DNA from 4 places in the Clostridium taeniosporum genome. Region 2 is predicted to be linked to each of the others. Evidence: riboswitches for the same ligand, from Rfam matches in the RefSeq annotation. Region 2 holds a riboswitch; each other region holds the start of a gene.
The links. Region 2 has a riboswitch for S-adenosylmethionine ahead of BGI42_RS07475 (Na+/H+ antiporter NhaC family protein). Riboswitches for the same ligand answer to the same signal wherever they lie in the genome.
Positions count from the first base shown of each region.

Region 1: another riboswitch for S-adenosylmethionine. It lies ahead of metF (methylenetetrahydrofolate reductase [NAD(P)H]); the one in region 2 lies ahead of BGI42_RS07475 (Na+/H+ antiporter NhaC family protein).
Region 3: another riboswitch for S-adenosylmethionine. It lies ahead of metK (methionine adenosyltransferase); the one in region 2 lies ahead of BGI42_RS07475 (Na+/H+ antiporter NhaC family protein).
Region 4: another riboswitch for S-adenosylmethionine. It lies ahead of BGI42_RS00585 (methionine ABC transporter ATP-binding protein); the one in region 2 lies ahead of BGI42_RS07475 (Na+/H+ antiporter NhaC family protein).

Region 1 is NZ_CP017253.2:2,383,537-2,385,744, reverse strand. Features, by position in the region: gene BGI42_RS10950 (MraY family glycosyltransferase) at 1-663, shown strand, start outside; SAM riboswitch class I at 744-845, shown strand; gene metF (methylenetetrahydrofolate reductase [NAD(P)H]) at 1,115-1,993, shown strand; gene BGI42_RS10940 (S-ribosylhomocysteine lyase) at 2,015-2,208, shown strand, end outside.
Region 2 is NZ_CP017253.2:1,606,332-1,608,539, forward strand. Features, by position in the region: gene BGI42_RS07470 (heme NO-binding domain-containing protein) at 1-58, shown strand, start outside; SAM riboswitch class I at 453-596, shown strand; gene BGI42_RS07475 (Na+/H+ antiporter NhaC family protein) at 846-2,153, shown strand.
Region 3 is NZ_CP017253.2:467,653-469,860, forward strand. Features, by position in the region: tRNA gene BGI42_RS02330 (tRNA-Thr) at 1-52, shown strand, start outside; tRNA gene BGI42_RS02335 (tRNA-Tyr) at 63-147, shown strand; tRNA gene BGI42_RS02340 (tRNA-Val) at 154-229, shown strand; tRNA gene BGI42_RS02345 (tRNA-Thr) at 255-329, shown strand; tRNA gene BGI42_RS02350 (tRNA-Tyr) at 335-419, shown strand; SAM riboswitch class I at 603-709, shown strand; gene metK (methionine adenosyltransferase) at 1,016-2,191, shown strand.
Region 4 is NZ_CP017253.2:137,296-139,503, reverse strand. Features, by position in the region: gene BGI42_RS00590 (methionine ABC transporter permease) at 1-188, opposite strand, end outside; gene BGI42_RS00585 (methionine ABC transporter ATP-binding protein) at 188-1,153, opposite strand; SAM riboswitch class I at 1,348-1,456, opposite strand; gene BGI42_RS00580 (CapA family protein) at 1,622-2,208, opposite strand, start outside.

The sequences.
Region 1 (2,208 bases), 780 kb from region 2:
GAATTTGCTATACTTCCACGACTAATCATTCAGTTATTATCAGCTGTGCTTGTTTTTAAAGCAGGAATAGCATTTTTGGGATTTACTAATCCATTCACTGGGGAATTTATAGCGCTAAGTAAGACTATACAGTTTTTATTAACGATTACTTGGATATTTGGAGTTACAACTGTAATAAACTGGTCTGATGGTATGGATGGGTTGGCAGGGGGAATTTCTCTTATTTCATCCATAACTTTTTTTATTGCTGCAATAGTATTAAATCAGCAAGTATCAGCTGAAACATCCATAATACTTTTAGGATCTATAGTAGGATTTTTATTTTATAACAGATATCCTGCAAAAGTATTTATGGGAGATTCTGGTGCTAATTTTTTAGGATTCATGTTAAGTGTTATAGCATTAGATGGTGCATTTAAACAAGCTACTGTATTAAGTTTGTTTATTCCTATTTTAGCATTAGCTGTACCAATATTTGATAATTTATTTGTTATTTTTAAAAGATTTTCAGAAGGAAAACCTGTTTATCAAGCAGATAGAAGTCAGATACATTTTAGGCTTGAAGAAAAAGGGTTCACACCTAAACAAGTTGTAAATTACATAATGATAATAAGTTCTGTTTTTAGTTTAATATCTATTGTACTTTTATTGATTAAAACTTAACAATAAAAGTAAAAATAGAAAAAATTTATTTGAAATAAAACTTTACAAAGCAATTATATTACTATATAATTAGAAATAATTTCTTATCAAGAGTGGTGGAGGGACTGGCCCGATGAAACCCGGCAACCAATATAATTTATATATGGTGCTAAATCCTGCAGTAAGTGACTGATAGATAAGGGTAATTTTATTTAGTGTAGAAGTTTATTATGCCTAAAGGAAATATCCTTTAGGCATTTTTTTATTATTTGGGAAATTATATCATTGAAAGATCCGTGGATAACTTATAAAATACTGTATTTTAAAGATATTAGGAATATCCCTAAAGAATAAAAAATAATCATATGTAGCATCATTATTATTACTGAATTACGTTTGAAAAGGGTGCATGGCTAAAAAAATCGACTCTTTACAGTCGCTTAGCGATTTTTTATAAAAAGGGGGCAAAAAAATGAATATTAAAAATTTATTCAGAGATAAAAAGGCGGTTTTTTCATTTGAAATTTTTCCACCTAAAACAACATCATCCATACAAACTATTTATAACACATTAGAAGATTTGAAGGGATTAAGTCCAGATTATATAAGCGTTACCTATGGGGCAGGTGGAAGCGTTAAAAATAGTAAGACTATTGAATTATCTTCTTTAATAAAGAATAAATATGGAATTGAAGCAGTATCACATTTAACTTGTATTAATTTAGATAAGAAAGATGTAAAATATTATTTAAGAGAGTTTGAAAAAAACAATATAGAAAATATACTTGCATTAAGAGGAGATATTGATATAGGAAGCAAAATTATAGGAGAGTTAGATCATGCTAATGAATTAATTAAGTATATAAATGATAATGGGAATTTTAATATAGCAGCAGCCTGTTATCCAGAAGGTCATATAGAGCATAAAGGACTTTATAGAGAAATTGAAAGTATGAAAAGGAAAGAATATTCAGGAGCATCTTATTTTATATCTCAGTTGTTTTTTGATAACAATTTGTATTATAATTTTCAAGACGAGGTTCGTGCTGCTAATATAAATTTGCCAATTGAAGCTGGTATTATGCCTGTAACAAATAAAAAACAAATTGAAAGAATTTTATCTTTAAGTGGAGCATCGTTTCCTAATAAATTCAAAAAAATAATAGATAAATACGAGCATAATCCAGAAGCATTAAGAGATGCAGGAATTGCTTATGCAGTAGAACAAATTGTGGATTTAATTTCTACAGGTGTGGATGGAATTCATTTGTATATAATGAATAATCCATATATAGCTCAAAAAATAACTAAAAGTATAGAAAGTATTTTATTAACAGTAAACAAAATTTAATTTATTTAGGAGGATATAATAATGGAAAAAGTAGAAAGTTTTGAATTAGATCATAGAAAGGTTAAAGCACCATATATAAGAAGATGCTGCTTACTTGATGGAGAGCATGGAGATAAGGTTACAAAGTTTGATATAAGATTTCTTCAACCTAATAAAGAACAATTTGGAACAGCAGCAATGCATGGTCTTGAACATTTATTAGCACATGAACTTAG
Region 2 (2,208 bases):
TGATTTTAAAGGAATTACTGAGACATTTAAGAATGATTTAGAAAAATATAAAATTTAATAAACATAGATTGATTAAAAATATTCTCCATTATAATAAGGAATTAGTTTTATTTTTTAAATTTAGTTATTATAATGGAGAATTTATTATTGTATAAATACCTTATTATAATAAACGTTAATGCAACATACCTTTAATTTCAAAATCACAAAATATACAAATAAAAACAAAAATTAAAATAACACAAAAAATGATGAATAAAAAAATTTTAAAGTTGATATAATTAATGTAAATATTAAAATTTTAAAATTGTTAGAAAAATACAATATTTTTTCATAAAAACACTTTAAATTTAATAATAATATATAAAATTATAAATTAAATAATAGTTTTATTAATATTTAGTATTGACATATAATCATTATATTGTTAAAATTATAATTGAAAAAAAGAATACTTATCAAGAGTGGTGGAGGGACTGGCCCTATGAAGCCCAGCAACCTACTTTTAAGGTTAATTAATGTGTAAATGCACAAAGTTTACTTTAAATGTGTGGTGCCAAATCCCGTTAGATAAGAAGTCTAATATAGTATGAGAATATTTAAAGCTTCACTATTGGGTGGAAGCTTTTATTTTTTTATTCTTTTATAATAAATTAAAATTTTGGATAACTTAAATAAATAATAGAAATTATAATTTAAACAAAAAAATTGTACAAGAATAAAAAATAATATATTCAGTTGATGGATTTATATATGTAGAAATTCTATATAAATCTAAATCTCCATCTATTGCCTAAGGATTTCTTTTATCAAAAGTTTCAAATGACAAAAGGAGGAAATAGTTTATGAAGAAAAAAGCAAGTATAAAATCTTTATTACCATTATTAGTATTTTTAATAGTATATGTAGGAGTATCAATACTCGCAGGTGATATGTATGCTGTATCTGTAATTATTCCATTTTCAGCAGCATCAGTAGTTGCTTTAGCTATGAATAGAGAAAAAAAATTAAATGAAAAATTGGAGATATTTTGTAAAGGGTCAGGACACAGCAATGTAATATTGATGATATTAATATTCATATTGGCAGGAGCATTTGCCCAAGTAGCTAAGGATATGGGAGCAGTAGATTCTACTGTAAATCTAGGTCTATCAATTTTACCAACTAATTTATTAACAGTAGGTTTATTTTTAATAGCATGTTTTATAGCACTTTCTGTTGGAACTTCAATGGGAACAATAGTCGCATTAGTACCAATTGCTGTTGGTATAGCAGATAAAACAGGCGTATTAGTTGCCTTATCGGTTGGTGCAGTAGTTAGTGGAGCTATGTTTGGAGATAACTTATCAATAATTTCTGATACTACTATAGCAGCAACAAGAACTCAAGGTTGTGAAATGAGAGATAAGTTTAAAATGAACTTTAAAATAGTGGTTCCTGCTGCAATATTAACAGCAATAATATTTGGAATATTAACAAGAAATGCTGCTACAGCAGGTGTAGAAGAATTACAGTATAGTTTAGCAAAAATAATTCCATATATTGTAGTAATAGCATCAGCGTTAATAGGATTAAATGTTGTGGTAGTTTTATTTGTAGGAATAATAATTGCTGCAGTTATTGGATTTATTTATGGTAGTTTTGATGTGGTTGGATTATGTAGTTCAATATCTACTGGAATATCAGGAATGAGTGAATTAATAATTATATCATTATTAATAGCAGGAACAATTGCTTTAATTAAAGAAAATGGTGGAATTGAGTATATATTAAATAAAGGATTAAAAAGATTTAAGAATAAAAGAAATGCAGAACTTGGAATAGCAACTTTAGTAAGTTTAGTTGATGTATGTACTGCTAACAATACTATAGCAATAGTAACAGTTGGTCCAATAGCTAAAAATATTTCTGATGAATTTGATTTAGAACCAAAAAGAGTTGCAGGAATAATGGATATGTTTTCTTGTGTATTCCAAGGAATAATTCCATATGGAGCTCAATTAATTTCAGCAGCTGGATTAGCAGCAATATCACCTTTTGCTATAATGCAATATTTATTTTACCCTTATTTAATGGGCATATGTGCTTTAATATCAATATTTATATATCATAGCAACAAGATGCAAAAATTAAGATCTAAAAAAGCAGCATAAATAAATAGAGATGGGGCTGTTGCGAAATGGTTAAATTTTAATCATGAGCGACGCT
Region 3 (2,208 bases), 1.1 Mb from region 2:
GAGCAGCTGACTTGTAATCAGCAGGTTGTAGGTTCGATTCCTATTGCCAGCTTCAAAAATCTGGAGGAATTCCCGAGTGGCCAAAGGGGGCAGACTGTAAATCTGTTACGTTTCGTTTCGATGGTTCGAATCCATCTTCCTCCACCAATTAATGGGCGCATAGCTCAGCTGGGAGAGCATCTGCCTTACAAGCAGAGGGTCACAGGTTCGAGCCCTGTTGTGCCCACCATTAATTTAAAAAAATAAATATTTATGCTGGCATGGCTCAACGGTAGAGCAGCTGACTTGTAATCAGCAGGTTGTAGGTTCGATTCCTATTGCCAGCTCCAAATCTGGAGGAATTCCCGAGTGGCCAAAGGGGGCAGACTGTAAATCTGTTACGTTTCGTTTCGATGGTTCGAATCCATCTTCCTCCACCAAAAAAGAATAAACTTTAGTTTATTCTTTTTTTATTTACATTAGATTTTTAATTAATAGAAATTAGAATAATTATAATTAATTATCTTCTTCTAAATACAAATTAAAATATTTTAGTAATAAAAATTATTGTTGACTAAGTATATATGATATGCTAGAATACCTATGAAAATTAAATTAATATACTCTTATCGAGAGAGGTGGAGGGAAAGGGCCCTATGAAACCCGGCAACCTGTTTACACAAGGTGCCAATTCCTGTAGATTTATTAATCATAATCTACAAGATAAGAAAAGGATTATTGAATTAGTACTCTTCTTATCGAAGAGTTTTTTTGTTATTTAGGAATTCATATTTCTAAATAATATGTGGATAATTTAGATTATATTTTGTTTGAAGATTAAGAAATAAATCAAAAAAATAATCATATGTCGCATCATTAGTTTTGAATTGGATTTGGAAATGATGAATGACTAAAAAATCAATGATTAACAGTCGTTTGCGATTTTGTTATTTTTCAATAATTTTATATTATTTATAGTTTTGTGTATGAATTTAAGAAAATATTACGATAAAGAGTAGAATGAAGGGAGAAAGAAATGAGAAGATTATTTACATCAGAATCAGTTACAGAAGGGCATCCAGATAAAATGTGTGACCAAATTTCCGATGCTATTTTAGATTCTATCTTAGAAAAAGATCCAAATGCAAGAGTTGCTTGTGAAACATGTACTACTACAGGATTAGTTATGGTAATGGGAGAAATATCAACTAATTGTTATGTTGACATTCCAAAAGTTGTTAGAGAAACAGTTAGAGAAATAGGATATGATAGAGCTAAATATGGTTTTGACTGTGATACTTGTGCAGTTATGACTACAATAGATGAACAATCATCAGATATAGCTATGGGAGTTGATGAAGCTCTTGAATCTAGAAAAGGTGAAAAAGATGATGTAGAAGCAGTAGGTGCAGGGGACCAAGGTATGATGTTTGGTTTTGCTACTAATGAAACAGAAGCATATATGCCATTACCTATCCACATGGCTCATAAATTATCTAGAAGACTTACAGAGGTAAGAAAGAATGGTACTTTAGGTTATTTAAGACCAGATGGAAAAACACAAGTTACTGTTGAATATGAAAATAATAAACCAAAAAGAATAGATACGATAGTTATTTCAACTCAACATGGCGAAGAAGTGTCATTAGAAACAATAGAAAAAGATATAAAAGAACATGTAATAAATGCAGTAGTTCCAGCTGAATTATTAGATTCAGAAACTAGATATTTTATAAATCCAACTGGAAGATTCGTTGTAGGTGGACCACAAGGAGATTCAGGATTAACAGGAAGAAAAATAATAGTTGATACGTACGGTGGATATGGAAGACACGGTGGTGGAGCATTCTCTGGAAAAGATTCAACTAAGGTTGATAGATCAGCAGCTTATGCAGCAAGATGGGTAGCTAAAAACTTAGTTGCAGCAGGTGTTGCAGATAAATTAGAAATACAATTAGCTTATGCTATAGGAGTTGCAAAACCAGTTTCTATTGAAATTGATACTTTTGGAACAGGAAAAATGCCAGAAAATAAGGTTGTTGAAATTGTAGAAAAAGTATTTGATTTAAGACCAGGTGCTATAATAAGAGATTTAGATTTAAGAAAACCTATATTTAAGCAAACAGCTGCTTATGGTCATTTTGGAAGAACTGATCTTGATTTACCATGGGAAAGATTAAATAAAGTAGAAGAAATAAAAAAATACATCTAAAAGTTAATATAATTTTA
Region 4 (2,208 bases), 1.5 Mb from region 2:
GGAAAACTTCTTAGTGTATTTACTATAAAATCTAAAATGGAATATATAAATTTATTTGGTTTTAAACCATCATCTGAAGTAATGGTAAGAATCATTGCTGGAATAAAACCTAATATAACTGAAAATATTGTAGAGGCTAAAACCATTATTAATGTTTGATTTAAAGCTATTATTATAATTTCTTGCATTATTTAATCACCTCCAACAAAATTTTCTTATTCTCTAAGTATTTAATTACTCTATCCTTATCACATTCATTTATATTTATAACTATTCCACCTAGAATCATATCTCTAAATTTTTCTAATTTTCCAGATACAATAGAAAAATCTATATTAAGTTCTCTTGCCATCTTTGTTATAACAGCATTCTCTGAAAAATTATTAGAAAAAAATATTTTTATGTTCGCTCCATTTTGAGGTAATATATTTTCATCATCTTCTCCAAGAAACTTCTTTAAAGATGATTTAGGTTTTAAAAATAATTCCTCACATTTACCTTGAGATTTTATATTTCCACCTTCAAGCAATGTAACTCTTTCACAGATTTCTTTTACTACTTCCATTTGATGAGTAACAATAACTATTGTTATACCCAGTTCCTGATTTATTTTTAAAAGTAATGATAGTATATCTTTGGTAGTCTTAGGATCTAATGCTGAAGTTGCTTCATCACATAATAATATTTTAGGCTCTAATGCTAATGCTCTTGCAATAGCTACTCTTTGCTTTTGACCTCCACTTAATTCAGATGGTTTAGAATTTATTTTTTCTTCTAAACCTACTAACTTAAGAAGTCCCATAACTTTAGACTTAATGTGGTTTTTATTATATTTCCATATTTCTAATGGAAAAGCTACATTATCAAAAACATTTTTTCTTTGTATAAGATTGAAGTTTTGAAAAATCATCCCCAAGTTTCTTCTAAAACTTCTTAAATCTTTGCCTTTTAAATTAGAGACATCATTCCCCATTACTTTTAAAAAACCGTTGTTGTATGATTCAAGACCATTAATACACCTAAGTAATGTAGATTTTCCTGCTCCACTATGTCCAATTATTCCATAAATCTCTCCTTCTTTTATGCTTATTGAAATATTGCTTAATACTCTTATTTCCTCAAAATTTTTTTCTAAATTACTAACTTCTATCATTAGATACCACCCCTTTACACATTTTATTGCTAAATTAAAATATATTTTTTATTTTTTGCCTATTGATGATTGTTTGCAAACTAAATTGTAAATTAAATTATGCATAAATTTTAACTTTGTTATAAATTTTATAAATAATAAATAAAGCGCCAGAGAATAAATCTCTAGCGCTTAATATACTAAATAAATTTACCCTCTCATCTATCAACTATATACGTTGCAGGATTTAGCACCATAAATGATAATTAATCATTTGGTTGCCGGGTTTCATAGGGCCAGTCCCTCCACCACTCTTGATAAGATATAACAAATATTAATTTTTAATTTATGTTTTAAATTATAATTTCATAATTTAAATTTGTCAATAATATTTTATATTAATTAAAAATATTATATATTTTCTTATATAAATTTAATGAATTTCAAATAACTAAAAATGTTTCATTGGCCTATTTAAATATTTTTCAATTAATCATCTATGATAAAAAATTCATCTATTATTTTATTATTTAATGTTGGTGAAAGTTCATTTAAAAGTTTTAATATTTCTTCTTTATTACTTTTTGCAATAGTTGGAACATAATCATTTTTATCATTTCTAGAAGATATCATAGTAGGAATAACTTTATATTCCATATTATTCAATTCATTGTTTTCTAAATTACATTTTATTTGTAAAATAAAAGTTCTTTTATCTTTAGGATTAAAATTTCCACCAAAACAAAAATTCCCCATAGAATAAGCAATTAGTTTTCCTTTATAATTTTCCATTGTTTGAATAACATGAGGATGAGATCCAATTACTGCATCAGCTCCACTATCTATTGTAAATCTAGCTAATTCTACTTGATTTCTCCCAGCTTCATATTCACTTTCAGATCCCCAATGAAAATAAGGTATGATAACTTTAACTCCTTGACTTCTTAATTCTTCTATATCATTACAAATTTTACTCTTTAATTCATCTGATATATTCCATCCCATATAACCTAAGAATCCAAACTTAATACCTTGTATATCTTTAACTATCTTATATTCTTCTCCACAAATATCAA